DNA from 4 places in the Enterobacter sp. SM3 genome. Region 2 is predicted to be linked to each of the others. Evidence: predicted binding sites of a transcription regulator. Region 2 holds the regulator's gene; each other region holds the start of a gene.
What was found. Region 2 encodes PurR, which represses purine synthesis genes. Its sites were predicted from a motif close to CANGCAAACGTTTGCNTG; they were not measured.

Region 1 (8,037 bases), 880 kb from region 2:
GCAGGATAAGCTGGCCCATTGCAAGCAGCAGCAGCCGCGAACCTTTCAGCGGCGCAAGCCATGCCGCACCGACCGTTATCGCCGCGAGGATCATTTGCCACAGCCAGACGCCACCAAACCGGGTCCCCATCACGCTGAACCAGACCTGCGGAGCAAACACATCCCCCCAGCCGTTACCCATCAATCCGCCCTGCAGCATAAACATCAGGAATGCTGCCGCCAGGCCCACTAAGGCCGCCACTTTCTGCTGCGACTGGAATCGCCGGGACATCAGACGGTGGAGAGAGGAAGGCGCAAACCAGACGCTGTAAAGCGCATTGCCAAAAACCAGCATCAGCGCCCCAAAATGGATAAAGCGTACCCCGATATAACACAGCGCCAGCATGCTATTTCACGCTAAAGTGATAGCTGCCTTTGGTTTTATGGCCGTCTACGGAGACCACGTGCCAGTCCACCTGGTAAGTCCCTGACGCCAGCGTTTGTTCCAGCGGAACGGTGAGCTGAGCCTTGTTCTTTTCGTCTCGCGTAGCGGTTCCGGTTTTGATGACCTGCTTTTGCGCATCCGTTACCAGCACACCGCTAAACCCAGGTTCGATACCTTCCGAAAAATTCAGCGTAAGTGCCTGCGGTGCGGTCACCACGCTGTCTGCTGCCGGGATCTGCTGTTCGAGATGTGCATGTGCCAGCACGGAGGGCGTCATCATTGTCGAGGCCACAAAAACCAGTGCGCATACCGCGCGGGAGGCGGAGAAACCCATCGCAATCATTCCTTTTTGTTATGTCTGTAAGCTAAAGAATAACGCTGTATAATAAACGAGTCGAGGATCATCCTGCCTCCGCTTGTCATCATCGTGCAATCGCGGTAACGTTGCCGCCGCATAAAAAGGAGAAGGTAATGAAGATCAATCTGGCCGCCCTTCCGCAGGACGAGATGGATAAAGTGAATGTCGATCTCGCTGCCGCTGGCGTCGCGTTTAAAGAGCGTTACAACATGCCCATCGTGGCTGAAGTCGTTGAGCGGGAACAACCCGCCCATCTGCGCGACTGGTTTCGCCAAAGATTAATCGCCCACCGTCTCGCCTCGGTTAACCTCTCCCGTTTACCGTACGAGCCAAAAGTTAAATAAGCTTAACGAGTCGTTACACTTCCTTACGCGGAATCTGGCAGGATAAGAAAACCCTGATAAATTTAGGTGTATTCTTAAATCTCTGCGACTCAGTGTATAAGGAAGTCACGATGTCACATTGGAATATAGCGGCAGCCCAGTATGGCGGTCAGCACCAGAGCGTGGATGACCATGTTACGCACCACCTGCGCTTCATCTCCGAAGCAGCACGGCAGCGGTGTGATTTGCTGGTCTTCCCTGAACTCTCATTAACGGGCTCAGGCGCGCCGACGCTACCTCCCCCGCCCGATGACGCGCAGCTGGAACCGCTGCTTAACGCAGCACATTTTTACCAAATTACCGTTATTGCCGGAATTCCCCTGGAGCGGAATGGTCAGCGCCAGAAAGGCCTCGCGCTGTTTACGCCCGCTCGCCACCGCATCCTTTGCTACCCGCAAGGTCACGGTGCCAGCCTGGTGCCGGGGGATAAACACCTTACCATCATTGATGCGCATGGCGATTCCCCCAATCTCGATCCCAGGGCCACGCTTGTCACCAGCTGCCAGTCAGTAAGGGATAACCGCTGGCGGCAGTCCATCGGTACCCTGCAGCGCTTCGCGCATAAATATGCCATTGCGGTACTGATGGCAAACGCCTGCGGCGGCAGCGCGCTGTGGGATGAAAAAGGCCAGCTGATCGTGCGCGCGGATAAAGGCGAGCTTCTGGTGACCGGTACGCTCAGCAGACGGGGTTGGCAAGGCGATATCATTCCTTTAGGCTAGGCGTTTTAAGCTCAGGAGTTTTCAATGCTGCGCGTCATCGATACCGAAACTTGCGATCTTCAGGGCGGAATTGTGGAAGTGGCCTCTGTCGACGTGGTTGACGGTAAAATCGTCAACCCAATGAGCCATCTGGTGCGTCCCGATCGCCCCATCAGCCCTCAGGCGATGGCTATCCATCGCATTACCGAATCGATGGTGGCGGATAAGCCGTGGATCGAAGAGATTATTCCGCACTACTACGGTAGCCCATGGTATGTCGCGCATAACGCCAACTTTGACCGCCGGGTGTTACCTGAGATGCCGGGTGAATGGATTTGTACCATGAAACTGGCGCGTCGCCTCTGGCCGGGGATTAAATACAGCAACATGGCGCTGTACAAGTCCCGTAAGCTCAGCGTCCGTACCCCTGAGGGGCTTCACCATCACCGCGCCCTGTATGACTGCTATATCACCGCCGCGCTGCTGATTGATATTATGAATATCTCCGGCTGGACGCCGGATGACATGGCAACCATCACCGGACGCCCCGCGCTACTGACCACGTTTACCTTTGGGAAATATCGCGGGAAGCCGGTGTCCGAGGTGGCGGATAAAGACCCGGGCTATTTGCGCTGGCTGTATAACAACCTCGACAGAATGAGCCCGGAACTGCGCTTAACGCTGAAACACTATCTGGGCGACGCTTAGCGCTCCGCACGGCCTGGCAGCGTGTCCTGCGCCAGGCCTATCAGGAAGGCATATTCCAGGGCAACCCCTTCGTACGATTTAAACCGTCCCGATTTCCCCCCGTGCCCGGAATCCATATCGGTACACAGCAGCAGCAGGTTGTCATCGGTTTTCAACTCCCGCAGCTTCGCCACCCATTTTGCCGGCTCCCAGTATTGCACCTGAGAATCATGCAAGCCGGTGGTGACCAGCATATGCGGGTAGGCTTTCGCCTCCACGTTATCGTACGGGCTGTACTCTTTCATATAGCGGTAGTACATCTCATCCTGCGGATTCCCCCACTCTTCAAACTCCCCGGTGGTAAGAGGAATGGATTCATCGAGCATGGTCGTGACCACATCGACAAACGGAACCTGCGCGACAATCCCCTTAAAGCGATCGGGACGCTGGTTGATCGCCGCCCCCATCAGCATGCCGCCCGCGCTGCCCCCCATTCCAAAGCAAAGCTGCGGATCCCCGTAGCCCTGCTCAATCAGCGCATCGCAGACGTCGAGGTAGTCATTGAAGGTGTTTTTCTTTTTCAGGAATTTCCCGTCTTCATACCAGTGTTGTCCCAGCTCACCGCCGCCGCGAATATGGGCGATGGCGAAAACAAAACCGCGATCGAGCAGGCTTAACCGGCTGCTGCTGAAATCGGCGTCCATGCTTGAGCCATACGAGCCGTAGCCGTACACCAGGATCGGGTTTTTGCCTTTCTGGAAATGCGCCCGATGGTAAACGAGAGAGACCGGCACCTCTACGCCATCACGGGCGGTGACCCACAGGTGCTCGCTGCGGTAGTTTTCGGACTCAAACCCTTTTACCTCGGTCTGTTTAATCACCTGGCGCTGCCCGGTATCCATATTAAGCTCAAACAGGGTGTCCGGCGTGGTCATGGATGAGTAGCCGTAGCGCAACCGCGACGATTCGGGTTCAGGGTTGAAACCAATCCACGTCACGTAGGCCGGGTCGTCGAACGCAATCCCCACCACTTCCCGGGTTTTACGGTTGATTTGCCGGATACTGGTCAGCCCGCGCTGACGCTCTTCCACCACCAGCCAGTCGGTAAACAGGGTGAACCCTTCCAGCATCACCTGATCCCGCGCGGGGATAAGCACCTCCCATTTGCGCTCATCGCGCACTTTGGTTTTATAGAGACCAAAGTTTTTGCCCTCGCGATTGGAGCGCAAATAAAAGCTGTGCTGGAAGTGATCCAGGCTGTACTCGTGATCCTTACGGCGCGGCAGGAAACAGAGCGGCTGGGCATCGGGCAGTTCGGCATCCAGCAGCAGAACCTCCGAGGTCGTCGCGCTGGAAAGGAAGATAATCACATAGTGGCGGGAGGAGGTTTTATGCAGGCTGACATAAAACGTTTCGTCTTTCTCTTCATAAACCAGCTCGTCGTCAGCGGAGTCCGTTCCCACCGTATGTCGCCACACCTGATAAGGCAGTAGCGTCGACGCGTGCTTTTTGACGTAGTAAACCGTCTCGGAATCATTTGCCCAGACAAAATCCGGGGAGACGTTTTCCAGCATTTCCGGATACCAGTTGCCGGTGTCCAGATTGCGAAACCGCAGGCCGTACTGGCGACGGGAGAGATAATCCTCCGCCAGCGCCATTACCGCGTTATCAGGCGAAATGGACATGCCGCCCAGGGTATAAAACTCGCTGTGGGCGGCGCGCTGGTTGGCATCCAGCAGGATATCCCACTCATCCCATTCGGCGCTTAACACCGACTGACGCTGGTAGATGGGATACTCATTGCCGGGCTCGTAGATGTGGCGATAGCGATAGCCGTTTTTGGTCCAGGGCGCGGAGATATCGTGCTGAGGAATACGCTGCACCATTTCATTCAGCAGCTGGTTCTGAAGCGCCTGCTGGCTGGACATGACCTTGCGGCCATAGTCGTTTTCCTCGTGCAGGTAGTCGAGTACCTCTGGCCGGGAGCGCGAATCGTCCCGCAGCCAGTAATAGTTGTCTATACGCGTATCGCCATGCGTGGTGATCGCATAAGGAGTACGTCGGGCTTTCGGTGGCATGTCATCATTCTTTTAAGTTTTACACCCTATAAGGTTGGCAAAACCCACGCATGATGCAAGCGAAACCGCGTCGCGACGGCGACGACTATCCCTGTAACGCCTGTTTTTGTTCCCGGATATCCCGCTCAATGCCCTCGCGCACGTCCTGAGGGATCTTTAACGCATCGCCCAGGGCGTTAAGGTAGCTGCGCTCCATAAAGTGATCGATATCGATGGCGGCGCAGCTGAGGAAATAGAGCTCCAGCGCCTCTTCCTCATTTTTCACACTTTGCGCAAGACGCTGCGGCTCGAGCGGCTGTTCTATCGCCTGCGCCACCAGCACTCTTCCCTTCTCTTCGACCCCGGCTTCGCGCAGCTGCTGCTCGATCGCCGAACGTTCTTTATCATCAATATGCCCGTCACTTTTCGCGGCAAAAACCAGCGCAAGAATGAGCCGTTCGGTACGCAGATCCAGCGGCGAGGTGTGCTCGCCATAATGCGGCTCATCGCTGTGCGCGGTCCGTACCCTGTCCTTGTATTTATTCCACAGCACGGTGCCCGCGATAGCGCCGCCGCCGGCCAGCAGCGCGCCTGTGCCATACTTTGCCAGCAGCTTGCGTGAGGATTTATTCGCGACCAGCAGGCCAGCCAGCCCGCCGAGCGCCCCGGGTACCAGCAGCTTGCTAAGGTCCCGCTCGCCAGACGATGTTTTCTGCCCTAACAGGGATTGCAGTTGATTTAACCAGCCAGACATGGTTTCCCTCACTTAACGGTGAACATGTTCCACAGCGTAAGCGAGCGGGCGTCAGGAAACGTCTGGCCGGGCTAAAGAAGCGCAAATTTCTGCCCCCTCGTTTAGCCCTGCACAAGACAGACGCAAACGTTTTCGTTTATACTGCGCGCAACTTTTTTAGGGGGATTGTTATGATTCGTTTAGGAACTGCGCTGCGACCTGCGGCGACGCGAGTGATGCTGTTGGGATCGGGCGAGCTGGGGAAAGAGGTCGCCATTGAGTGCCAGCGTTTAGGTGTGGAAGTCATTGCCGTAGACCGTTACGCCGACGCACCCGCCATGCACGTCGCCCACCGTTCTTATGTGATTAACATGCTGGATGGCGATGCCCTTCGCGAACTGATTACGCGCGAGAAACCCGATTTTGTCGTACCGGAAATTGAAGCCATTGCCACCGATACGCTGATCGCCCTCGAGCAGGAAGGCCAGCGCGTGGTGCCCTGCGCGAAAGCCGCAAAGCTGACCATGAACCGCGAAGGCATTCGTCGCCTGGCGGCGGAAGAGCTGGGGTTGCCCACCTCGAGCTACCGTTTTGCGGGCGATAAGGCCGCATTCCTGAAGGCCGTCGAGGAGATTGGCTACCCGTGCATCGTTAAGCCGGTGATGAGTTCCTCCGGAAAAGGACAGAGCTTTATTCGCGACAGCAGCACCCTGGATAACGCGTGGGATTATGCCCAGCAGGGTGGCCGTGCCGGAGCCGGTCGCGTCATCGTCGAAGGCGTCGTAAAGTTTGATTTCGAAATCACCCTTCTGACCGTCAGCGCCGTTGACGGGGTCCATTTCTGCGACCCGATTGGCCACCGTCAGGAGGATGGCGATTACCGCGAATCCTGGCAGCCGCAGCAGATGAGCGCCCTGGCGCTGGAGCGTGCTCAGGAGATCGCCCGTAAAACCGTACTCGCGCTGGGCGGCTATGGCCTGTTCGGCGTGGAGCTGTTTGTGTGCGGTGATGAGGTGATTTTCAGCGAAGTCTCCCCTCGTCCGCATGACACCGGCATGGTCACGCTAATTTCGCAGGATCTCTCCGAGTTCGCCCTGCACGTGCGCGCATTCCTCGGCCTGCCCGTCGGCGGTATCCGTCAGTATGGCCCGGCCGCCTCGGCGGTGATCCTGCCGCAGTTAACCAGCCAGAACGTCACGTTTGATAACGTCGACGGGGCGGTGGGTGTCGGATTGCAGGTACGTTTGTTCGGCAAGCCGGAGATCGACGGAACCCGCCGTCTTGGCGTGGCATTAGCCACCGGGGATAACGTTGACGACGCCGTGGCGAGAGCGAAAGCGGCCGCTGCGAGCGTCAAGGTTGCAGGATAAAAAAACGGGCCGTAAGGCCCGTTTTTCATGCGGCGAATGGCTTACTGCTTCGCACCTTCAACCGCTTCGCGAGCCAGTTTGGTGATGCGATCCCAGTCGCCCGCTTCCAGCGCATCCGCCGGAACCAGCCATGAACCACCGATGCACAGCACGCTTTTCAGCGCCAGGTAGTCACGGTAGTTGGCAGGAGAGATACCGCCCGTCGGGCAGAAGCGTACCTGAGAGAATGGACCCGCAATCGCCTGCAGCGCTTTGGTGCCGCCGTTCGCTTCAGCCGGGAAGAATTTGAACTCTTTCAGACCGTAGTCCATGCCCAGCATCAGTTCAGAGACGGTGCTGATGCCCGGGATCAGCGGAATGGTACCTTCAGTAGCGGCTTTCAGCAGCGGCTCGGTCAGGCCAGGGCTGATGGCGAACTGCGCGCCCGCGTCGGTCACTTCCGCCAGCTGCTGCGCGTTGAGAACGGTGCCCGCACCGATGATGGCGTCCGGCACTTCTTTGGCGATAGCGCGGATAGCGTCCATCGCGCAGGCGGTACGCAGGGTGACTTCCAGAACGCGAACGCCGCCCGCAACCAGCGCTTTCGCCATCGGTACAGCGTGCTCCAGCTTGTTTACCACGATAACCGGCACGACAGGGCCAGTGGTCAGGATTGCTTCTGCACTTGTTTTCCAGTTTTTCATCAGAGTTTTCTCTCGCCAGATCGTTAAAATCAAGTCGTCTTAAAACGTAATACAGGTTGCGCCCTGCTCCGCACCGGAGAGTTTCTCACGCAGCGCGCTGAACATTTCGCGTCCGGTCCCCACGCGCGATGCGCTCAGGTCAGGAATATGGGGCTGACGTGCCGCCAGCTCGGCGTCATCGACCAGCAGGGTTAACTCGCCCGTCTGGCCGTTAACGCGGATCATGTCACCGTCGCGCACTTTCGCCAGTAAACCGCCGTCGTAGGCTTCCGGCGTTACGTGGATGGCTGAAGGCACTTTACCGGATGCCCCAGAGAGGCGTCCATCGGTGACTAACGCAATTTTGAAACGGCGGTCCAATAATACACCAAGTGGTGGCATAAGTTTATGTAATTCTGGCATCCCGTTCGCTTTAGGCCCCTGGTGACGCACCACCACCACGCAGTCTTTATCGAGCAGACCGGCGTCAAAGGCGGGTAACACGTCGTGCTGGCTTTCAAACACCACCGCCGGCGCTTCGATAATCTGGTTCTCTTCCGGTACGGCAGAGGTCTTCATTACCGCGCGACCGAGGTTGCCGCTCAGCACTTTGGTGCCGCCGTGAGGAGAGAACGGTTTGTCGATGGTGGCGATCACCTGCG
Region 2 (8,037 bases):
CCAGCCGGCAGTCCCAGCACCCAGTAGGCAATGAAGGTGATAAAGAAGATGGAGCGCGTGTCTTTATATCCGCGCAGCACGCCGCTGCCAATCACCTGGATGGAGTCAGAAATCTGGTAAATCGCGGCCAGCAGCATCAGGTGCGAGGCCAGCGCCACCACTTCCGGATTGTCGTTATAGAGCAGGGCAATCTGCTCCCGCAGTGCCACGGTAAAGAGCGCCGTACAGACAGCCATGCAGACGCCGACGCCCAGCCCGGTCCGGGCGGCCGTTTGCGCATCCAGCGTTGAGCCCTGGCCCAGGCGGAAACCCACGCGGATCGTCACCGCCGCCGCCAGGGACATCGGCAGGACGAACATCAGAGAGCTGAAGTTCAGCGCAATCTGGTGCCCGGCCACGTTCACAATGCCCAGCGGGGAGACCAGCAGGGCGACCACGGCAAACAGGGTCACCTCAAAGAACAGGGCGAGGGCAATTGGCAACCCTAACTGCACCAGACGCGTCATGATGCTCCAGTCCGGCGTGCTAAATCTGTTCTCGTTGCGAATATCGCGCATGGAACGGGCGTGTTTTACATAGGTGATCATCGCGAAAAACATCACCCAGTAAACGGCTGCCGTCGCCACGCCGCAGCCGACGCCGCCCAGCTCCGGCATCCCGAAGTGACCGTAAATAAAGATATAGTTCACTGGAATATTGACCAGCAGGCCGATAAAGCCCATCACCATCCCGGGCTTGGTTTTCGCCAGGCCCTCACACTGGTTACGCGCCACCTGGAAAAAGAGGTAGCCGGGCGCACCCCAGAGCAGGGCGCGCAGATAGCCCACGGCTTTATCAGCCAGTGCCGGGTCAATGTTATGCATAGCGCGAATGATATGGCCCGCGTTCCAGAGCACAACCATGATCAGCACGGAGACAAACCCTGCCAGCCAGAAACCCTGACGAACCTGGTGGGCAATGCGCTCGCGACGACCCGAGCCATTGAGCTGAGCGATAACAGGCGTGAGCGCGAGCAGCAGACCGTGGCCGAACAGGATGGCCGGAAGCCAGATTGACGTGCCGATAGCAACGGCCGCCATATCGGTGGCGCTGTAGCCACCTGCCATTACCGTATCCACAAATCCCATTGCGGTCTGGGCCACTTGCGCGACGATCACTGGTATAGCCAGTGCCAATAACTGGCGCGCTTCATTCATGTACTTCTGCACGTGAACACCTTTATTTTGTAGTTATTTGAGAGACTAAAAAAGCCGCCTTAACTGGCAGCAAGAAGAAAATGCAGGGGGGTGCCAGCTATTGTAGCGGGCTTTAGCTATTTATCTAGTGAAAAAATCGCCAGAAAATGCGCTCTGCTGGCAACCTCTTTTTCCAACTGTTATTGTGGTGGGATTAAACGGTGTCACCACCGTCCGGAAAAAACAGGAGTTGTAAGCATGTTTACTGGTATTGTGCAGGGCACCGCCAAAGTGGTGTCCATTGATGAAAAACCTAATTTCCGTACTCATGTTGTTGAGCTGCCGGAATATATGCTTGAGGGCATTGAAACCGGCGCGTCGATCGCCCATAACGGCTGCTGCCTGACCGTTACCGAAATTAACGGCAATCAGATTAGCTTTGATTTAATGAAAGAGACGCTGCGCATCACCAACCTGGGCGAGCTGGCGGTGGGAGATACCGTCAACGTTGAGCGTGCGGCGAAGTTCAGCGATGAGATTGGCGGCCACCTGATGTCCGGGCACATCATGACCACCGCTGAAGTGGCGAAAATCGTGACCTCGGAAAATAACCGTCAAATCTGGTTTAAAATGCAGGATCCTTCATTAATGAAATACATCCTCTATAAAGGATTTATTGGCATCGATGGGATTAGCCTGACGGTGGGTGAAGTAACGCCCACGCGTTTTTGCGTGCATTTAATTCCTGAAACGCTGCAGCGCACCACGCTGGGTGCGAAAAAACTGGGACACCGCGTGAATATTGAAATCGATCCGCAAACCCAGGCGGTGGTGGATACGGTTGAGCGCGTGCTGGCAGCAAAAGAAGCCGCAATAATAAAGACCGCCGCAGAAGAAGAATAAAAAAATAACCCCGGGTATCCGGGGTTATTTTTTAGCGTGCGACACGGAGTCCGTGTTCAATCCCACGGCTGAATACCACCTGCCAGAGCTGAATATCCCGTGCGCGAAACGCCCCCGCGCAGGCATTCAGATAATAGCTAAACATCCGCTTGAATCGTTCAGAATAGTTGTCCGCAATCTCAGGCCAGGTCTCCTGAAAACGAGCATGCCATGCCATCAACGTGGTGTCGTAATCCGCGCCAAAGTTATGCCAGTCTTCCATTACGAAATGGGGTTCACTGGCGTTGGCGATCTGGCGAACGGACGGTAAACAGCCATTCGGAAAGATGTATTTGTTGATCCACGGGTCAACGTTATTGTCGGTCCGCTTAGAGCCAATGGTGTGCAGCAGGAAGATGCCGTCCGGTTTCAGATTACGATCCACCACCTCAAAATAGGTATCGTAGTTTTTCGGCCCGACGTGCTCGAACATGCCGACGGAAACGATTCGGTCAAACTGTTCGTTCAGGTCACGGTAGTCCTGCAGCCGGATATCGACATCGAGACCCTGGCAGCGCTCTCGCGCCATTTTTTGCTGTTCCGCTGAAATCGTCACGCCGACGACGCTGACGCCATAGTGCTTCGCCATAAAATACGCCAGCCCGCCCCAGCCGCAGCCGATATCCAGCACGCGCATACCGGGCTGCAGCTGCAGCTTCTCGCTAATCAGACGCAGCTTGGCCTGCTGGGCCTCTTCAAGCGTCGACGCCTCTTTCCAGTAGGCGCAGGAGTACTGCATGAAAGGGTCCAGCATACGGCTGAACAGGTCGTTGCCAAGATCGTAGTGCTCTTTGCCAACGATCCACGCGCGTTTTTTACTTTGCAGATTGAACAGTCGGGCAGACGCGACGCGCAGGGTGTCTTTCAGATTGCGAGGGAGTTGATTTTCAAGACCGGCACGCAGCACGCTGGCGAAAAAGGTATCCAGACGTTCGCACTCCCACCAGCCGTCCATATAGCTTTCTCCCAGGCCTAACGATCCCTCTCGCAACACGCGTTTAAAAAAGTCGGGATGTTTAACCTGAGGATCGGATGGCGATGATCCATTGATAGTGATGCCTGCTCGACCTAACAGTTCACTGACGATCCGGGACCAGTTATCGTCCGGAACGCTGACTTCTTCTATACACGATGAACTCATAGCTTCTCCATCACCCTACTGTGATCAGAACCTTAAAACAGCGTAGACGCTTTTTTTGGTTTGTGAGAAATCTCACGGTAAATACCGCGAGGCTAATATCCGACGTAGAACAGAGGAAGGGAGATAACCCTTGCCGAAATGCCTTCCATGGTAAAACGGGAGCGCTCCGGCTCCCGTTAACACTTAATATTTATCGTATTTAATCGAACCAAATTTAGTATAGGCCTCAAAATTTGGTGATTCAATAGAAAATTCTTAGCAACCTAATCACTGAAAATTAACATGATTTCCGGCGCGATTATGCATGCGACGTTTCAACCTGAGTGCGGTTGTCCTGCTCACGCTGCGCGGCTGCCTGCATGCGATAGCCCATCACAGCCAGCGCGACGGTCACCAGCATCACGCTGGTGGTGGTCAGGAGCGGCGTGGCAATCAGCGCCGAGACCACCAGGCTTGCCAGGAAGCACAGCCCCAGCTGCAGGGTGTTCTGCAGCGCGGCGGCGCGGCCCGTCGCCTGCGGGAACGGACGCAGCGCCTGGGCCACGACAATCGGGTAAATCGCCCCGTTCGCGACGGCCATCACGCAGAATGGGATCAAAATTTCAGCCAGACCGGCACCCGGAATAAAGCCAACGGCCCAGGTCCCGACGACGCTCAGCGCATACAGCACCAGCAGCCATGGCAGCATCTGCTGACCTTCCCACTTTTGCAGCGCCGCGCGGCAGCCGTACCCGCCCACCAGGAACGCGATAGTCTGCGGAACGTAGCTCAGGCCGATGGCTGCCGGGCTGTAGCCCATATCGTGAAGAATAAACGGCGAACCGGTGAGCCACGCGAAAAAGCTTGCCGAGCAGGCGGCATAGATCAGGACATTGCCGCGATACGCTTTGGTGCTGAGCAGGGACGTGAAGGTAATCGGCTTCGCGTCAGCATGCGCTTCTTTTTTATGCGCGGGCTTGAGGGCGAACGCCGGCAGCATCAGTACCAGGGTAATGGCAAACAGCGTGGCGAAGATGGCCTGCCAGTCGAAATGCGCGAGGATCCAGCTGCCCAGCAGAGGGGCGAGGGCAGGTGAGAGACCCACCAGCGGCATAATGGTGGCGAAAATACGGTTAGTGCGGTTAGCCGGGTAATAGTCGGTGACCAGCGCCTGCCAGGTCACGGCCGCGGCACAGACGCCCACGGCCTGAATAAAACGCAGCACCAGCAGCCAGGTAGCATCGCGTACCCACAGCATCCCCAGGCAGCCCACGGCAAAAATGGCCAGGCCCAGCAGCAGTACCGGTTTACGACCAAAGCGATCCGAGAGCGGTCCCCAGAGAAGCTGTGCGAAGGCAAAACCGGCGAGGAATAAACTCAGGCTGGCGCTGATGGCGGCAGCCGGGGTTTGCAAATCTTCCTGCATGGCGGCAAACGCCGGCAGGTACATATCGGTGGCCAAAAAGCCCAGCACGCTTAAGCCGCCGAGCCAGACTAAAAAACCGTTCCTGGGTTGCATTATTTTATTCTCCTGAGGAGGCAGGTATACATTGGCGCTGAGTGTAGGGAGTGCAAAGCCGCTTGTGAAACGCTAATATTTGGCGGGTGCATTCAAATTTTTTGCAGGCAGAAAATGTGGTCAGATTATTCTCTTGAAGTGGTCGATGCTGTTGCGCGTAACGGTAGCTTTAGCGGTGCGGCGCAGGAGCTGCACCGCGTCCCTTCGGCAATCAGCTACACGGTGCGTCAGCTGGAGGAGTGGCTGGCGGTTCCGCTGTTTGAACGGCGGCATCGTGATGTGGAATTAACGCCCGCAGGCGCGTGGTTTTTGAAGGAAGGGCGTTCTGTTATCAAAAAAATGCAGATCACCCGCGAACAGTGTCAGCAGATCGCCAACGGCTGGCGGGGACATCTTTCCATCGCGGTGGACAACATCGTTAAGCCGGAACGCACCCGGCAGATGATCGTCGACTTCTATCGTCATTTTTCGGATGTCGAGCTGCGGGTCTCGCAGGAGGTGTTCAACGGCGTCTGGGATGCGCTGGCGGACGGCAGGGCAGAGATGGCGATTGGGGCCACGCAGGCGATCCCGGTCGGGGGGCGTTACGCTTTTCGCGATATGGGGATGCTGAGCTGGAAGTGCGTGGTGGCAAGCAATCATCCGCTGGCGGCGATGGAAGGGCCGCTGAGCGATGATACGCTGCGGAACTGGCCGTCGCTGGTGCTGGAGGATACGTCCCGTTCATTGCCCAAGCGTATTACCTGGCTTCTTGACAACCAGCGGCGGGTGGTGGCGCCTGACTGGGAATCGTCGGCGACGTGCCTCAGTGCCGGACTGTGCGTCGCGATGGTGCCCGTTCATTTCGCGCGTCCGCGCATCGATACCGGAGAGTGGGTTGAGCTGACGCTGGAGAATCCGTTCCCGGATGCGGCCTGCTGCCTCACCTGGCAGCAAAATGATGTCTCGCCTGCGATGGCCTGGCTGCTGGATTATCTGGGAGACAGCGAAACGCTAAATCGGGAATGGTTACGGGAGCCAGCGTAGCTGGCCCCGTAAGGCGATTAACGACGGTAGTCGCGGAACGGACCATCCGCAACGGAACGGCGTTCGATAAGACGCGGGTGAACTTCAATGGACTGCGACTCTTCACGCTTGTTGACGATCCTGTCCATAAGCATATTGAAGGCCGTTTCGCCCAGCGAATCTTTCGGCTGGTGAATGGTGGTCAGCGCTGGCGTGAAGAAACGCGCGTTACGCACGTTGTCATACCCGATCACGGAAATATCCTGCGGGACGCGCAGGCCCAGCTCGTCGGCAGCGCAGAGCGCGCCCATCGCCATGATGTCGCCTCCGCAGAAAACGGCTGTCGGACGGTGCGGCTGAGAGACGATTTGCTGCATCGCGCGGTAGCCCGATTCCGGCTCAAAGTCGCCCTGCACAATCCAGTTTTCCGGCACGTTGATCAGCGCTTCTTCCATCGCTTTCATAAAACCGGCCAGACGGCCCGCGCCGGTGTTGCGCTCCAGCGGACCGGGGATCACGCCAATCTCGCGGTGACCGCGTTCGATCAGATAACGACCGGCCATATAGCCGCCTTCAAAGGCGTTATCGATAACGGAATCGGTGAAATCCGCGCGCGCTTCGCCCCAGTCCATCACCACCATCGGAATGTGGCGATACTCTTCCAGCATCGACAGCACGGATTCGGGGTACTCGGAACACATCACCAGCAGGCCATCAACGCGCTTTTGCGCCATCATCGACAGGTAGGCGCGCTGTTTTTCAATGCTGTTCCATGCGTTGCCCAGAATCAGGGTATAGCCTTTCTGGAAGCAGTTTTTTTCAACCGCTTCAATGATCTCGGCAAAATAGGCCGCTTCACTGCTGGTCGCCAGCAATCCAATGGACTTGGTGTGATTAACCTTGAGGCTACGCGCAACCGCGCTTGGCGAATAGTGCAGCTCTTTGATCGCTGCCCAGACGGCATTGCGCGTCTCTTCCGCCACGAAGCGGGTTTTGTTAATTACATGTGATACGGTTGTAGTGGAAACGTTTGCGCGTTTTGCTACGTCTTTAATTGTTGCCATTAAATGTCACTCCAGACCATATCCTAAACTCCTGAAAAATTTGAAGGTAAACGTTTGCCTTCTCTCACCCTTATCTCGCAATGTTGAATTGCGGCACGCCGGGAAAACGACACGGGACGTCAGGAGGGGGTCAATGGCCGGTACGCTAATAAATTTAGCGTGGAATTTTGTCCTATCTTGATGAAAAGGGGAAGAGGTAAAGTGGTTATCAGTATAAATCCAGGAAGATTTTTGACGTAATCTGTGCAAAAATGAGCAAGCTCACTTTTCGTGTGGGGATTAAAAGGAGAAAAATTGATGAGTTCCGATCTTAAGTTTTCGCTGTTCACCACCGTTGTTGTGCTGGCTCTGATTGTCGCGGCCGGTCTGACGGCAGCGCTGCACTGATTTACGCGGAGGGAGAGCCTTCTCCCTCCCGACTCCCCGGATTGTTACTTCTCTGGCAAAAATCTTTTGCCATTTTGTTAACTTCTCATTTTTTGTGATTGATGTCATGCTTTCCGCTTCTTTGTTCTGTGTCACCACATGACACGGCATCCGGAGTTGACGCATGAAAATCAATTTTCCCCTGCTGGCCCTGGCGATTGGCGCTTTTGGGATTGGCACCACTGAATTCTCCCCGATGGGGTTACTGCCCGTTATTGCCCGGGGCGTAGACGTCTCGATCCCTGCGGCAGGCATGTTAATCAGCGCCTACGCTATCGGCGTGATGGTAGGGGCGCCGCTGATGACGCTTCTGCTTTCGCACCGCGCGCGCCGCAATGCGCTGATTTTCCTGATGGCGATCTTCACCCTGGGCAACGTGCTTTCGGCGATTGCGCCGGACTACACCACATTGATGCTGTCACGCATTCTGACCAGCCTTAACCACGGCGCGTTCTTTGGGCTGGGGTCGGTCGTGGCTGCCAGCGTGGTGCCAAAACATAAGCAGGCGAGCGCCGTGGCAACCATGTTTATGGGGCTAACGATTGCCAACATCGGCGGGGTGCCTGCGGCAACCTGGCTGGGGGAAGCGATCGGCTGGCGTATGTCCTTCCTGGCGACTGCCGGGCTGGGCGTGGTTGCGATGGTGGCGTTGTTCTTCTCCTTGCCGAAAGGCAGCGCGGGGGAACGTCCTGACGTGCGTAGAGAACTGTCGGTGCTGATGCGTCCGCAGGTGCTCTCCGCGCTGCTCACCACCGTGCTGGGGGCAGGGGCGATGTTTACCCTCTA
Region 3 (8,037 bases), 1.5 Mb from region 2:
CGATGATGAGCCGCCTGCAAAAGGCGCTCGATAACGACGAATTCGCTCTGCTGGTTCAACCCGTTCGCGGCCTGCGCGGCGATCGCTATCACGAAGTTCTGCTGCGGATGCCGGATATCAACGGGCTATTAATCTCCCCCGACCAGTTCCTGCCCGTCGCGCAGGAGTTTGGCCTCTCCTCGCGGGTAGATTTGTGGGTGCTGGAGCACACCCTGCGCTTCCTTGCTGCGCATCGCGAACGGCTGCCCGGCCAGCGCTTTGCTATTAATCTCGCCCCGTCGACCGTGTGTCGGGTGCAGTTCCCGCTTGAGGTCAGTCGCCTGCTGGCGAAATACGCCATTGAGCCGTGGCAGCTGATTTTTGAGGTGACGGAGTGCAGCACCTTCGGCAGCGGGGAGCAGGCGCTACATATTCTCCAGCAGCTGCAGAAAATGGGGGTACGCATTGCGATTGATGATTTTGGTACCGGGTATGCGAGCTATGCGCGGCTGAAAAGCGTGGATGCCGACATTCTCAAGATTGACGGCAGCTTTATCCGCAATATCGTCAACAACAGCCTGGACTATCAGATCGTGGCGTCTATCTGTCATCTGGCGCGCATGAAGAAGATGCTGGTGGTGGCTGAGTACGTCGAGACGGAAGAGATACGTAGCGCGGTTCACGCGCTAGGCATTGATTATGTGCAGGGCTATCTGATCGGCAGGCCGGAACCGCTTGAGTCACTGCTGGAAGCTGAGGCGTCCACCGCGGACGCCTGAGCCGTTATGCGGCGACGTCGGCGCTCTCTTCTTCGATTTTGAGCAGCCAGCCGGTAACCGCTTCCCAGTACTGCTGCTCTTTTTCCAGGTCCAGCAGGACCAGCGCGTTCTGGCTGAACCAGTCGTGCGGGAAGCTCAGCGTCCAGTGATGGTCGTCGGTTTTCAGCTTCAGCGTAGGCGGCGTGGTGGTGGCCTGGCGCTGGTTATTGAGCAGCACGCCCAGGCGCAGCAGCTGAATAAGCGGCAGGAACTGCTTCTTCTTGAACAGCGTGAAGCGCGGCAGGTCGTCGAGCTTGATGGCCTTGCGGTGATAGCGCACCAGGGTCGCCATCATGGTTTGCTGCTCCTGGTTGAAGCCGGGCAGATCGCTGTTTTGCAGAATGTAGGCCGAATGGCGATGCATCCCGCTGTGGTTGATGTTCAGCCCCACCTCGTGCAGCATCGCGGCCCATTTCAACAGCGCGGCAAGCTGCGGGTGCGCAAGCTTCGGATTCTGCTCCTCCCACTGTTCGTACATCTGCACCGTGGTTTCCAGCACGCGCTTCGCCTGTTCGCGGTCGATGTTGTACTGGTTGGCCAGACTTTGCGCGGTGCGGCTGCGGATATCCTGATGGCGGAAGCGGCCTTCCATCTCATACAGCACGCCTTCACGCAGCGCGCCGTCGGAGAGACGCAGCTCCTTAATCGCCAGCGCATCAAACACGCCGCACAGGATCGCAAGCCCCGGTACGAAGACTGATTTCCGCTCATCGGACAGGCCCGGCAGGCTCAGGGCGTCGAAGCTTTTATGCTTCAGCACCTCTTCGGTGAGCAGAGCCAGGCGTTCAGGGGTAATAATCCCGTCTTTTTCACCCATCGCCAGCAGCACTTCATGCGCGGCTTTAATCGAGCCGGACGCGCCCAGCGCCACGTTCCAGCCCTGGATACGGTACTGCCACGCCAGGTTTTCCAGCTTCTGAACGGCCGCCATACGCGCACGCTGGAAGTTCTCGCGGGTGATGGTGCCGCCCGGGAAATACATCTGCGCGAAGCTGACGCAGCCCATACGGCGGCTTTCCACCAGGCGCGGCTCAAAGTCTTCGCCGATCACCAGCTCCGTTGAGCCGCCGCCGATATCGATAACCAGCTTGCGCCCTTTTTCCGGTTGGGTGTGCTCAACGCCCATGAAAATCAGACGCGCTTCCTCGTTACCTGAGATGATCTCAATCGGGTAGGGGATTACCTTTTCGGCCCGCTTGAGGAACTCCGGGGCGTTCAGGGCCTGGCGCAGGGTGTGGGTGCCCACGATGCACACGCTGGAGGGCGAGAAGCCCTGCAGACGTTCAGCAAACAGCGACAGGCAGTTTAACCCGCGCTCCATTGCCTCTTCGCTGAGCATGCTGCGTTCATCAAGGCCATCCGCCAGGTGTACGCGCTGCTTCAGACGACCGATGATCTGCAGCGCGCCATCCACCTCACGGGCGATGACCATGTGGAAACTGTTAGAGCCAAGATCGACCGCGGCGAATTCCTGCGGGCGTGGGGTCTTATCATTTATCGGCATAGGTTAATCGGGTTGCTCGAGTGATTTGATATAGTCGTAAATCGCCAGTTGCGACCGCACTTTGCGGCGGTTGCCGCGCGGCACATAGCGGTTACTGAGTTCTTTGTCGATATAGCGTGCTTTCACGGTATCGCTGAACAGAATCTCGATGATGTCGAGGATCTGCTGCTTCAGGCGCGGATCCAGCAGCGGTGCCGCGACTTCAATTCGGTAGTCAATATTGCGCGTCATCCAGTCTGCCGAAGAGAGATAGACCTGTTTATCACCCGCATTATCAAAAATATAGATCCGATCGTGTTCCAGGTAACGGTCAACAATGCTGATCACGCGAATATTGTCGCTGATGCCTTCCAGTTCCGGGATCAGCGAGCACATGCCGCGGATCAGCAGATTAACCGGTACGCCGGAGCTGGACGCCGCGTACAGCCTGTCCACCAGCCCTTTGTCGACAAGGTTGTTGAGCTTCAGCGTGATGCCGGACGACAGCCCTTTCTGGGCATTGGCGATCTCTTTATCGATCATATCGTACAGCAGGCGGCGCGAGTTCTGCGGCGAGACCAGCAGATAGTCAAAGTTCACCGGACGGTACGGGTTTTCGATAAAGTTAAAGACCCGGCGCACTTCGTTAGTGATGCGCGCATCGGCAGTTAAGAGCGAGTAGTCGGTATAAATTCGCGCCGTTTTCTCGTTAAAGTTCCCGGTACCGATGTGGGCATAACGCACCACGTCGTCGCCCTCTTTGCGGGAGATGAGGAACAGCTTGGCGTGAATTTTTAGCCCCGGCGCGGAGAAGATGACGTGTACACCGGCTTCCGTCAGACGGCGCGCCCAGTGAATGTTCGCCTCTTCGTCGAAGCGCGCCTGCAGCTCAACCACCACGGTGACTTTTTTGGCGTTGTGCGCCGCATGAATCATCGCGTCGATGATGCGGGAATCTTTTGCCACGCGGTAGATGTTGATTTTGATCGCCAGCACGCTCGGGTCGAACGAGGCCTGACGCAGCAGCTCCAGCACGTGCTCGAAGGTGTGGTACGGATAGTAGAGCAGCACATCGCGTTCGCGGATGGCGTCGAATCCGTTGCGGAATTTATCGAACCACAGATGGCGCAGGCGCGGCAGCGGCTTGTTCACCAGATTGGCTTTGCCGACGTTCGGGAAGCCAATAAAGTCTTTAAAGTTGTGGTAACGACCGCCCGGTACGATGGAGTCATAGCGCGAAATGGTCAGTTTCTCGCGCAGCATTTCCACCATGGCGTCCGGCATATCGCGCTGGTAAACAAAGCGCACCGGCTCGGCCGTCAGGCGCTGTTTCAGGCTGGAGGACATCAGCTCCATCAGGCTGGCTTCCATCTCGTGCACCAGGTCATATTCGGCGTCACGGGTCATCTTCATCGAGTAGGCGTTTAACGCATCGTAATCGAAGAAGCCTTTGAAGATGTCGTCCAGACAGTAGCGCAGGATGTTGTCCAGCAGGATCATCGGCTTGCGCCTGCGCGGGGTTTCCGGCGGCAGGTTCACAAAGCGCGGCACCTTGTCGGACGGGATCTCCAGCAGCGCGTAACGGATGGAATCACCGCGAATAATTTCTACCGCCAGGTAGGTGTAGTCATCCTTCAGGAACTGTACCAGATCGGTTTCGCGGTTGATCAGAATCGGGGTAATGTGCTGGCGCAGATAGTGTTTGAAGTAGTGGCGCAGCCAGTTTTGTTGGTTAACGGAAAGCTGGCGCTCGTTAATCAGGAAGATTTGATTGCGCGCCATCTCCAGCAGCAGTTCGTTATACAGGCCGTCAAATTCCTGATCGGCTTTCAGCACGCGGGACTGGATTTTGCCCAGCAGATGCCGCGAGTGCGAGTTTAAGCCCTGTTCTTCGCTGATGATGATGCGTCTTTTCAGCTCGGCAAAGCGAACCTTGTAGAACTCATCCAGGTTGTTGGAATAAATGCCCAAAAAACGCATGCGCTCGATCAGCGGGTTACTTTTGTCTGCCGCTTCCTGGAGTACACGTTCGTTAAATGCTAACCAGCTTAGCTCTTTCTCGATATATAACTTTTCCTGACCCATTACAGCTCACACTCCAGTTCAATCACAGGACGTGGTAAATCCGTCTCGTCCTTATTATGGCGAGCATTTCCACGATATGTCCAACAGTGCCAGAAAAGTATGACAGTTATTTTTTTTATTGGGGATTTTAGAAGGTTGGAGAAGGGGATATCGGGTAATGCAATGTACAGGTCGGGTAAGCGCAGCAGCGCCACCCGACATAGCAAACTACTCTTCCGCCGCATGACCCTGCGGGGGTAACTTCACGCCGTCCAGCCAGGCTGCGCCATCGCGCATCTCGAGACGCCCGTCGACAAACCAACTGACCACCAGCGGGTAAATGGCGTGTTCCTGGGTCTGCACGCGTTCGGTCACGTCGTCTTCGCTGTCGCCGTCAAAGACCGGGACTTTGGCCTGCAGGATCACCGGACCGCCGTCCAGCTCGTCGGTAACGAAATGCACGGAGGTGCCGTGCTCTTCATCGCCGTTTTCCAGAACCTGACGATGGGTGTGCAGGCCGGGATATTTCGGCAGCAGGGAAGGGTGAATATTCAGCAAACGTCCGGCGAAGTGTTCGACGAAGGCCGGGCTCAGAATACGCATATAGCCCGCCAGCACGACCACGTCCGGTGCGTAGGCGTCAATCTCATGCACCAGCTCGCGGTCAAAGGCTTCACGCCCGGCGAACTGGCTGGCTTCCAGCGCGTGCGCAGGAATGTTCGCTTCCCGCGCGCGCTCAAGGCCGAACGCGTCGGCCTTGTTGCTGAAAACTGCCCGAATGGTGCCATTGATTTTCTTCTGTTTGCAGGCGTCTATGATGGCCTGCAAATTGCTTCCGTTGCCGGAAATGAGCACCACGATGTTTTTCATTCAATGACCACACGCTGTTCGGAATCGGAAGCTTTAATCGTACCGATTTTCCACGCGTTTTCACCTTTTTCAGTCAGCAGCTTAACCGCTTTATCCGCTTCGCTTGCCGGCAGGGCGATAACCATGCCCACGCCGCAGTTAAAGGTGCGGTACATTTCGTGAGAGCTCACGTTGCCTGCGGACTGCAGCCAGTTGAAGACGGCCGGCCACTGCCATGAGGATTCGTCGATCACCGCCTGGGTGTTATCCGGCAGGACGCGCGGGATGTTTTCCCAGAAGCCGCCGCCGGTCAGGTGAGCGATAGCGTGAACGTCGACGTTCTCGATAAGCTCAAGCACGTTTTTCACGTAGATGCGGGTCGGCGCCAGCAGATGGTCAGCCAGCGGTTTACCGTCAAGCTCGGTCGTCAGCGGGTCGCAGCCGCTCACTTCGAGAATTTTACGCACCAGGGAGTAGCCGTTGGAGTGCGGGCCGCTGGAGGCCAGTGCGATCAGCACATCGCCATCGGCCACTTTGCTGCCGTCGATAATTTCTGATTTTTCTACTACGCCGACGCAGAAGCCCGCGACGTCATAATCTTCGCCGTGATACATGCCCGGCATTTCCGCGGTTTCACCACCGACCAGCGCACAGCCGGACTGCAGGCAGCCTTCGGCGATACCGCTAATCACGCTGGCAGCGGTATCCACGTCCAGTTTGCCGGTCGCGTAGTAATCGAGGAAGAACAGCGGCTCTGCGCCCTGAACCACCAGGTCATTCACGCACATCGCGACCAGATCGATACCGATCGTGTCGTGACGCTTTAAATCCATCGCCAGGCGCAGTTTAGTGCCTACACCGTCAGTACCCGAGACCAGAACAGGTTCACGATATTTTTGCGGCAGCGCGCACAGTGCGCCGAAGCCACCCAGACCACCCATCACTTCCGGGCGGCGGGTTTTTTTCACCACACCTTTGATTCGGTCAACCAGCGCATTACCTGCGTCAATATCAACACCGGCATCTTTGTAGCTGAGAGAAGTTTTGTTGGTCACGGCTTAAATCCCCACGCGATTGCATAGCTAGTAAGAAAAATCGGCGCAATTCTAACAGTCCAGGCAAACGTTTGCGAGCCTATTCTGGACGTGGGGATCTTTTTTTCTGTGTACCCCGGTAATGCAGCCAAACTTGACTCTGTTCACGAAAATGAAACCGGTTTCTGAGAACTGCTTGCAACGGTTATTCCCTTTGCACATCATCGAACTGAAACCGGTTTCTGTAATTGTTTTTGCAGAAAATAACGCAGAATGAGGGAAAGCGAATGTCAGGATTTAAAGCAGATTTTCTGTGGGGCGGAGCCGTTGCGGCGCATCAGCTGGAAGGCGGCTGGAAAGAGGGCGGCAAGGGCGTAAGCGTGGCCGATGTGATGACCGCGGGCGCGCACGGCGTGCCGCGTGAAATCACCAACGGCGTGCTGGAAGGGAAAAATTACCCTAACCACGAAGCCATCGATTTCTACCACCGCTATAAAGAAGACATCAAACTCTTTGCCGAGATGGGGTTTAAATGCTTCCGCACTTCTATTGCCTGGACGCGGATCTTCCCGAAAGGGGACGAGCTTGAGCCTAACGAGGCTGGCCTGAAATTCTATGACGATCTGTTCGACGAGTGTCTGAAGCACGGCATCGAACCGGTTATCACCCTGTCGCACTTTGAAATGCCTTTCCACCTGGTCACGGAATACGGCGGCTGGCGCAACCGTAAGCTGATCGACTTCTTCGTTCGTTTCGCAAAAGTGGTTTTCCAGCGCTACCAGCATAAGGTGAAGTACTGGATGACCTTCAACGAGATCAACAACCAGGCCAACTTCCACGAAGACTTTGCCCCGTTCACGAACTCGGGGCTGAAGTACGCGCCGGGTGAAGACCGTGAGCCGGTGATGTTCCAGGCGGCGCACTATGAGTTGGTGGCCAGCGCCCTGGCGGTGAAGGCGGGGCGGGAGATTAACCCGTCGCTGCAGATTGGCTGCATGATTGCCATGTGTCCTATCTATCCGCTGACCTGCGCGCCGGACGATATGATGATGGCGATGAACGCCATGCACCGCCGCTACTGGTTCACCGACGTGCACGTGCGCGGCAGATACCCGCAGCATCTGCTCAATTACTTCGAACGTCGCGGCTTCGCGCTGGATATTACCGAAGAAGATAAAGCGGCGCTGACGCAGGGCTGCGTAGACTACATCGGGTTCAGCTACTATATGTCCTTCGCCACCAAGGCGACGGCGGATAACCCGCAGCTGGACTACGACGAAAGCAAGAGCCTGGTCTCTAACCCTTACGTGCAAAAATCCGACTGGGGCTGGCAGATTGACCCGGTGGGGCTTCGCTACTCCCTCAACTGGTTCTGGGATCACTACCAGCTGCCGCTGTTTATCGTTGAGAACGGCTTTGGCGCGATCGACGTGCAGGAGAGCGACGGCACGGTGAACGACCAGTACCGCATTGACTACCTGGCCGCCCACATTCGCGAGATGAAAAAAGCGGTGGTGGAAGACGGCGTTGACCTGATGGGCTATACGCCGTGGGGCTGTATCGACCTGGTGTCTGCCGGTACGGGCGAAATGAAAAAACGCTACGGCTTTATCTTTGTCGATAAAGATAACGAAGGGAACGGCACGCTGAACCGCAGTAAGAAAAAGTCGTTCGACTGGTATAAGCAGGTGATTGCGAGCAACGGCGAGCAGCTATAATTGCCCGGTGGCGCTGCGCTTACCGGGCCTACGGGACGTGTAGGCCGGGTAAGCGTTAGCGCCACCCGGCAGAACCCCGCACCCAAGCCGGA
Region 4 (8,037 bases), 1.3 Mb from region 2:
AGACAATCAGATCGGCACGGGAAAGCGCCTCCTGCTCGGCGGCAATATCGATATTAAAATCGGGATAGAGTTGATAGAGGGAACGTATCTCTACGTTATCAAGCGTCCTTACCTGCTCAAGCATCCGCTTATTCGCATGCGAGTGCTGCGGATATGGATGGGCATAAATTATCAGAATCATTGATTAGCCTGTTGTTACTGCTTTCTTTTAACAAAAGAGTGTAGTCAGTAATTCAACAGGCTAATAGTGAATATTATTGACGGGCTTACGTCAGAATTCTGAATTAGTTATCCAGCTCGCCCATGGATTTCACCTGGTCACGGTTGATCTGCTCGGTTTGACCGGTTTCGGCGTTTTTGTACGACACTAGTCCGGTATCGTCATCCACCTGCGGTTTGCCGTCGGTGACAATGGTTTTGCCATCGGTGGTTTTTACGGCCTGATTAGACGAACAGCCCGCAACGGTAAACATTGTCGTGGCAGCCAGAACGGAAGCGATCAGTAATTTATTTTGCATGGTGTTTTCCCCTGCTCTCAGTTGAATTTCGTTATCGACCTAACCATTTTAGGCTAACTGACTGAAAGCGGATGAAAAACCAGAAGGTTCTGAAGATGGGGAGAATGCCCGGCAACCGAACGGCACCGGGCATTTTGACTTACTTGCTAATCTGCGCGTGCATTTCCTGCACTGAAATCACCTTCTCGGTGGCATCCGCGTTCAGCGCCATGGCCGTTGCGAAACCGCCGTTCAGGGTGGTGTCGTAGTGCACTTTGTACTGCAGCGCGCTGCGGCGAATCAGCTTGGAGTCTTCAATCGCCTGGCGGCCTGCGGTGGTGTTGATGATGTAGGTGTATTCGCCATTCTTGATACGGTCCTGAATGTGCGGACGACCTTCGTGCACCTTGTTCACCAGACGCGGGTTGATACCGGCTTCGCCCAGCACAATCGCCGTACCGTGGGTTGCATCCAGCTCGAAGCCCTGTTTCAGCAGCTTAGCGGCGAGGTCAACCACGCGCTCTTTGTCGCCTTCGCGAACGGAGAGCAGCGCACGGCCTGATTTTCTCATGGTGGAGCTACTGCCCAGCTGCGCCTTCGCGAACGCTTCTGCGAAGGTGCGGCCCACGCCCATCACTTCCCCGGTAGAGCGCATTTCTGGCCCTAACAGCGGGTCAACGCCCGGGAATTTGTTGAACGGCAGCACCACTTCTTTCACCGAGTAGTACGGTGGAATGATCTCTTTGGTCACGCCCTGCTGCGCCAGCGTCTGGCCCGCCATCACGCGCGCCGCCACTTTCGCCAGCGGTACGCCGGTGGCTTTGGAGACGAACGGTACGGTACGTGCCGCACGCGGGTTCACTTCAATCAGGTAGACTTCGTTATCTTTCACCGCGAACTGGACGTTCATCAGGCCGCGAACCTGCAGCTCGAAGGCCAGCTTCTGCACCTGCTGGCGCATCACGTCCTGGATCTCCTGGCTCAGGGTGTACGCTGGCAGAGAACAGGCGGAGTCGCCGGAGTGTACGCCCGCCTGCTCGATGTGCTCCATGATGCCGCCAATCAGCACCATTTCGCCGTCGCAGATAGCGTCCACGTCCACTTCCACCGCGTCGTCGAGGAAGCGGTCGAGCAGCACTGGCGCATCGTTGGAGACGCTTACCGCGGTCTGGAAGTAGCGGCGCAGGTCGGCTTCGTCATACACGATTTCCATCGCGCGGCCGCCCAGCACGTACGAAGGACGCACCACCAGCGGGTAGCCAATCTCTTTCGCCTTCTCAACGGCCATTTCGATGGCGGTGACGGTGGCGTTCGCCGGCTGTTTCAGCTTCAGACGGTCAACCGCCTGCTGGAAACGCTCGCGGTCTTCCGCACGGTCAATCGCGTCCGGGCTGGTGCCGATAACCGGCACGCCTGCTGCTTCCAGCGCGCGCGCCAGCTTCAGCGGGGTCTGGCCACCGTACTGCACGATAACGCCTTTTGGCTTCTCGATGCGCACGATTTCCAGCACGTCTTCCAGCGTCACCGGCTCGAAGTAGAGGCGGTCAGAGGTGTCGTAGTCGGTCGATACGGTTTCCGGGTTACAGTTGACCATAATGGTCTCGTAACCGTCTTCGCGCAGCGCCAGGGAGGCGTGTACGCAGCAGTAGTCGAACTCGATGCCCTGGCCGATACGGTTTGGACCGCCGCCCAGCACCATAATCTTGTCGCGGTCGACGGACGGGTTCGCTTCGCACTCGTCTTCATAGGTGGAGTACATGTACGCGGTATCGGTCGAGAATTCAGCCGCACAGGTGTCCACGCGCTTGTAGACCGGGTGCAGGTCGTACTGGTCACGCAGCTTGCGGATTTCCGCTTCACGCACGCCCGCCAGCTTAGCCAGACGCGCATCGGCGAAGCCTTTACGCTTCAGCACGCGCAGGAAATCAGCGTCCAGGCCGGTGATGCCCAGCTCAGCGACCTGCTCTTCCAGACGCACCAGCTCTTCAATCTGCACCAGGAACCAGCGGTCGATGTTGGTCAGGTTGAACACGCCGTCGACGGACAGGCCCGCACGGAAGGCATCGGCGATGTACCAGATACGCTCTGCGCCCGCGTCTTTCAGTTCGCGGCGGATTTTCGTCAGTGCTTCCGGGTCGTCCAGGCTCACTTTCGGGTCGAAGCCGGTCGCGCCCACTTCGAGGCCGCGCAGCGCTTTCTGCAGGGATTCCTGCTGCGTGCGGCCAATCGCCATCACTTCACCGACAGATTTCATCTGGGTGGTGAGACGGTCGTTCGCGCCTGCGAATTTCTCGAAGTTGAAGCGAGGAATTTTGGTAACAACGTAGTCGATGGACGGCTCGAAGGACGCAGGCGTGCGGCCACCGGTGATGTCGTTCATCAGCTCGTCGAGGGTATAACCCACCGCCAGCTTCGCCGCCACTTTCGCAATCGGGAAGCCGGTCGCTTTAGAGGCCAGCGCGGAGGAACGGGACACGCGCGGGTTCATTTCGATAACAATCAGACGGCCGGTTTTCGGGTTAACGGAGAACTGCACGTTAGAACCGCCGGTTTCCACGCCGATCTCACGCAGTACCGCCATCGAGGCGTTACGCATGATTTGATACTCTTTGTCGGTCAGGGTCTGGGCTGGCGCAACGGTGATGGAGTCACCGGTGTGGATACCCATCGCATCGAAGTTTTCGATAGAGCAGACGATGATGCAGTTGTCGTTTTTATCACGCACCACTTCCATCTCGTACTCTTTCCAGCCAATCAGCGATTCATCAATCAGCAGTTCTTTGGTTGGAGAGAGATCCAGACCGCGTTCGCAAATCTCTTCGAACTCTTCGCGGTTGTAGGCGATGCCGCCGCCGGTGCCGCCCATGGTGAACGATGGGCGGATGATGCACGGATAGCCCACGTCAGCCGCGACGGCCAGCGCTTCTTCCATGTTGTGTGCGATACCGGAACGCGCGGTGTCGAGGCCGATTTTCTTCATCGCCACGTCGAAGCGGCGACGGTCTTCTGCTTTATCAATCGCGTCGGCGGTTGCGCCAATCATGGTCACGCCGAACTCTTCCAGCACGCCCTGACGCTCCAGCTCCAGCGCACAGTTCAGTGCCGTCTGGCCGCCCATGGTTGGCAGCACCGCGTCCGGACGCTCTTTCTCGATGATTTTACGCACCACTTCCCAGTGAATCGGCTCGATGTAGGTTGCATCAGCCATTTCCGGGTCGGTCATGATGGTCGCCGGGTTAGAGTTCACCAGGATAACGCGGTAACCCTCTTCACGCAGGGCTTTACACGCCTGCGCGCCGGAGTAGTCGAATTCGCAGGCCTGGCCGATGACGATCGGGCCAGCGCCAAGGATCAGGATGCTTTTTATGTCTGTACGTTTTGGCATTGTCTTCTCGGCTCCTGATTATTTAGCGGTCTTACGGTATTGCTCGATAAGTTCGATGAAGTGATCGAACAGCGGCGCGGCATCGTGTGGGCCCGGGCTGGCTTCCGGGTGGCCCTGGAAGCTGAACGCTGGCTTATCGGTACGATGAATCCCCTGCAGAGTGCCATCGAACAGTGACTTATGGGTTACGCGCAGGTTAGCCGGCATCGAGGCTTCATCGACGGCAAAGCCGTGGTTCTGCGCGGTGATCATCACCGTGTTGTTATCGATGTCTTTCACCGGGTGGTTACCACCGTGGTGGCCGAACTTCATCTTAACGGTGTTCGCACCGCTCGCCAGCGCCAGCAGCTGATGGCCAAGACAGATGCCGAATACCGGGATGTCGGTTTCCAGGAAGGACTTGATGGCGGCGATGGCGTAATCGCACGGCGCCGGGTCGCCAGGGCCGTTGGACAGGAAAATACCGTCCGGATTCATCTTCAGCACGTCTTCGGCAGACGTTTGTGCCGGAACCACCGTCAGGCGGCAGCCGCGGTCAACCAGCATGCGCAGGATGTTGCGCTTGGCGCCGAAATCGTAGGCCACCACGTGGAACGGCAGCTCGCTCTCTTTTTTCGCTTCCGGCAGGTCGCCTTCCAGCGTCCAGCTACCCTGCGTCCAGCTGTAGGCTTCAGCGGTCGTCACTTCTTTCGCCAGGTCCATGCCGTTCAGGCCCGGGAAGGCTTTCGCTTTTTCCAGCGCCAGCGTCGCATCGAGGTTATCACCCGCGATGATGCAGCCGTTCTGTGCACCCTTCTCGCGCAGCAGACGCGTTAACTTACGGGTATCGATATCGGCAATCGCCACGATGTTATGGCGCTTCAGATAAGAAGAGAGGTCTTCGGTATTGCGGAAGTTGCTGGCAATCAGCGGCAGGTCGCGGATGACCAGGCCTTGCGCATGTACCTGAGAAGATTCTTCGTCAGCCGCATTGGTGCCGACATTGCCGATATGAGGATAAGTAAGAGTAACGATTTGGCGAGAATAGGAAGGATCAGTGAGGATTTCTTGATAACCGGTCATTGAAGTATTGAAAACGACTTCCCCAACCGCCGAACCCGTTGCCCCTATGGCCCGACCGATAAACTGGGTTCCGTCTTCCAGAACCAATAGCGCTGACTTAATCAAAACACCCTCCAGAGAATATTCACTCACTTTATTTGCATATTAATTCATAGCATGTCATGGATCAATGCAAATGTGTTGCCAGCGGATTTTTGGCAAACGGCGGCATTCTGGGGATTTGGTGGGTAAAAGTCAACTTAAAACGGATATTTTGTTTAGTCTTTTGCAGGCCTGGCGAGAGGAATGCGGCTTAAGCGACAAAAAGACCAGGTAAATCACTGCGGAAAACGCTTGCGCGCCTGGTTTAATAAAAAATAACGCGATGGAGCTTAATAAAGTGGACCAAATGGTCAAAATTTACATTTCAGTAACGCAAAAATGCAACTTCAGATAGATATTTGTGCCCTTGGAGTAAAATACACCATGAAATAGATAAAATAAAAGGGCAATAAAATATTGCCCTATGCAATCAAACAATTACGACTGCAATAACCACATCACGATGGGTAATAATGCTTATAAATTGTTGAGATCGAGCACATCTCGCATATCAAAAAGGCCATCTTTCTTGGTTTTAAGCCATAAGGCGGAACGTACGGCGCCGTTGGCGAACGTCATTCGGCTGGAGGCTTTATGCGTAATTTCGACGCGTTCACCAATATCGGCGAACATCGCCGTGTGTTCGCCGACGATGTCACCCGCTCGCACGGTTGCAAAGCCAATGGTGCCCGGCACGCGTTCGCCGGTGTAACCTTCGCGGGTGTAGACCGCACAATCTTTTAAATCTTTATCGAGTGCATGAGCAATCGCTTCGCCCATCGCCAGCGCCGTACCTGATGGCGCATCAACTTTGTAACGGTGGTGAGCTTCTACGATCTCAATATCCGTGTAGTTGCCCATCACCTTCGCGGCCTTCTCCAGCAGCTTAAGCATGACGTTAACGCCCACGCTGAAGTTTGCGGCGAAGACAATCGCAATCTCTTTTGATGCATCCTGGATAGCCTGCTTACCCGCATCGTCAAAACCGGTGGTGCCGATCACCATCCCCTTGCCGTGCTGGCGACAGAACGCCAGGTGCGCGAGCGTCCCTTCCGGGCGGGTAAAATCGATGAAGACATCGAAGTCCTCTTTTACCGCCTCCAGGCTGCTTTGCACGGTAACGCCCGTGTGGCCTGCGCCCGCCAGCTCACCGGCATCGGTCCCCAGAAGCGAAGAACCTTCACGCTCCAGGGCCGCGCCAAGCGCGACGCCATCCATCTGAAGTGCCGCCTGAATAAGCTGACGGCCCATACGTCCACCCGCGCCCGCAATGGCGACACGGATCTGTGCATCATGCATAGTTATTCTCTTACGTTAAAATGATGTAAACCGTTTTCAGATTAACCAGCCTTGAGAAGCACTGCCAACTGAAAACACCGATAATTAGAATTTAACGTGAAACCGACTTAAATATCAGTAAAAGACATGATTTTGTCGTCACGATAAAGTAACGGGTAAAAAAAAGGCCAGCACAGGAGGTGCTGGCCTTTCATCAGAAAAAGGACTATTCGACTTCGCGGGCGTCGATGCGCAGTTCTTTCGGGACTTCGAAAACGATGTTCTCTTCACGTCCTTCCAGCGGCACCGCTTCGCCACCGCCCAGCTCCTGCAAACGGGAAATGACGTTCTGTACCAGAATATCTGGCGCAGACGCCCCGGCCGTCACGCCGACACAGGCCGCGTGTTTAACCCACTCTTCCTGAATATCCGACGCGTCATCAATCAGAAAAGCCATTTTCCCCATACGCTGCGCCAGTTCGGCCAGACGGTTGGAGTTAGACGAGTTTTTGGAGCCGACCACCAGCACCACGTCCGCCTGTTCAGCCAGTGCGCGCACCGCTTCCTGACGGTTAGTGGTCGCGTAGCAGATATCATCCTTACGCGGACCGACGATTTTCGGGAAGCGCTGGCGCAGGGCGTCAATCACGTCTGAGGTATCGTCTACGGAGAGCGTCGTCTGGGTCATAAACGACAGACGGGCTTCATTTTTCACGTTCAGCGTTAACACATCTTCAGGCGACTCAACCAGATACATACCCCCTTCCGGGTTGCTGTACTGGCCCATGGTGCCTTCGACTTCCGGATGCCCGGCATGGCCAATCAGAATCGACTCTTCACCACGACGGCTGGCGCGCGCCACTTCCATATGCACTTTTGTCACCAGCGGACAGGTGGCATCGAATACGGTCAGGTCGCGGCTTTTCGCCTCGTTGCGTACCGCCTGCGAGACGCCGTGCGCGGAGAAGATCAGGATCGCACCGTCCGGCACTTCGCTGATCTGCTCAATAAAGATTGCGCCGCGCTCGCGCAGGCTGTCGACCACGTAGCGGTTATGCACCACTTCGTGACGCACATAAATCGGCGCGCCGTAAATCTCCAGCGCGTTTTCAACAATGCTGATAGCGCGGTCTACACCGGCGCAGAAGCCGCGCGGGTTAGCCAACAGGATCTGCATTTCAGGCCTCCAGTGCAGGATCGATTTCCAGCACTTCAACATCAAAATGAACGGTACGCCCGGCAAGCGGATGGTTGAAATCAACGGTAATAGAGTCGCCGTTGATTTCGCGGATCACGCCAGGCATTTCGCTGCCGTCCATAGCGGTAAAGAGCATAATCGCCCCGATTTCCGGTTCACCCGCGTCCATAAACTCGCGGCGCGAGAAATACTGGATCAGGTCCGGGCTCGGCACGCCAAACGCGGCATCCGGCTCCAGCGAAAAGGCTTTTTTCTCACCCTCTTTCAGACCGAGAAGCTGCTGCTCAAGACCTTCAGAAAGTGAGGTATCGCCAAGACGAAACAGGGCCGGTTTGCCGTTGTTGCGGGTGGATTCGGCCGTGGAGCCGTCATCCAGCTTCAGCGTGAAGTGAACGAGAACCGCGCTGTTGCTCTGTACGGATTTAGACATGCAAATTGCTCGCTTGTTTTGGGTCACCTGTTGCCCGGTGGCGCTGCGCTTACCGGGCCTACGGGAGGCCACAAATTCTGTAGGCCGGGTAAGCGCAGCGCCACCC

Region 1: a site for PurR is predicted at 5,484-5,501, ahead of purT (formate-dependent phosphoribosylglycinamide formyltransferase). Genes of this name have one in related genera too.
Region 3: a site for PurR is predicted at 6,309-6,326, ahead of purM (phosphoribosylformylglycinamidine cyclo-ligase). Genes of this name have one in related genera too.
Region 4: a site for PurR is predicted at 5,267-5,284, ahead of carA (glutamine-hydrolyzing carbamoyl-phosphate synthase small subunit). Genes of this name have one in related genera too.

What each region holds. Positions count from the first base shown of each region.
Region 1 is NZ_CP099971.1:2,901,974-2,910,010, forward strand. Features, by position in the region: gene copD (copper homeostasis membrane protein CopD) at 1-385, opposite strand, end outside; gene yobA (CopC domain-containing protein YobA) at 387-758, opposite strand; gene GVO84_RS13660 (DNA polymerase III subunit theta) at 896-1,126, shown strand; gene GVO84_RS13665 (carbon-nitrogen hydrolase family protein) at 1,237-1,887, shown strand; gene exoX (exodeoxyribonuclease X) at 1,912-2,574, shown strand; gene ptrB (oligopeptidase B) at 2,571-4,631, opposite strand; gene GVO84_RS13680 (tellurite resistance TerB family protein) at 4,717-5,364, opposite strand; gene purT (formate-dependent phosphoribosylglycinamide formyltransferase) at 5,535-6,713, shown strand; gene kdgA (bifunctional 4-hydroxy-2-oxoglutarate aldolase/2-dehydro-3-deoxy-phosphogluconate aldolase) at 6,755-7,396, opposite strand; gene edd (phosphogluconate dehydratase) at 7,436-8,037, opposite strand, start outside.
Region 2 is NZ_CP099971.1:2,022,837-2,030,873, forward strand. Features, by position in the region: gene mdtK (MdtK family multidrug efflux MATE transporter) at 1-1,208, opposite strand, end outside; gene GVO84_RS09555 (riboflavin synthase) at 1,434-2,078, shown strand; gene cfa (cyclopropane fatty acyl phospholipid synthase) at 2,110-3,258, opposite strand; gene punC (purine nucleoside transporter PunC) at 3,557-4,756, opposite strand; gene punR (DNA-binding transcriptional activator PunR) at 4,871-5,782, shown strand; gene purR (HTH-type transcriptional repressor PurR) at 5,800-6,825, opposite strand; gene GVO84_RS09580 (YnhF family membrane protein) at 7,123-7,212, shown strand; gene GVO84_RS09585 (MFS transporter) at 7,376-8,037, shown strand, end outside.
Region 3 is NZ_CP099971.1:3,493,302-3,501,338, reverse strand. Features, by position in the region: gene GVO84_RS16370 (EAL domain-containing protein) at 1-758, shown strand, start outside; gene ppx (exopolyphosphatase) at 763-2,301, opposite strand; gene ppk1 (polyphosphate kinase 1) at 2,305-4,365, opposite strand; gene purN (phosphoribosylglycinamide formyltransferase) at 4,573-5,214, opposite strand; gene purM (phosphoribosylformylglycinamidine cyclo-ligase) at 5,211-6,248, opposite strand; gene GVO84_RS16345 (6-phospho-beta-glucosidase) at 6,515-7,945, shown strand.
Region 4 is NZ_CP099971.1:760,769-768,805, reverse strand. Features, by position in the region: gene kefF (glutathione-regulated potassium-efflux system oxidoreductase KefF) at 1-181, opposite strand, end outside; gene GVO84_RS03535 (YgdI/YgdR family lipoprotein) at 285-518, opposite strand; gene carB (carbamoyl-phosphate synthase large subunit) at 658-3,882, opposite strand; gene carA (glutamine-hydrolyzing carbamoyl-phosphate synthase small subunit) at 3,901-5,049, opposite strand; gene dapB (4-hydroxy-tetrahydrodipicolinate reductase) at 5,503-6,324, opposite strand; gene ispH (4-hydroxy-3-methylbut-2-enyl diphosphate reductase) at 6,530-7,480, opposite strand; gene fkpB (FKBP-type peptidyl-prolyl cis-trans isomerase) at 7,482-7,931, opposite strand.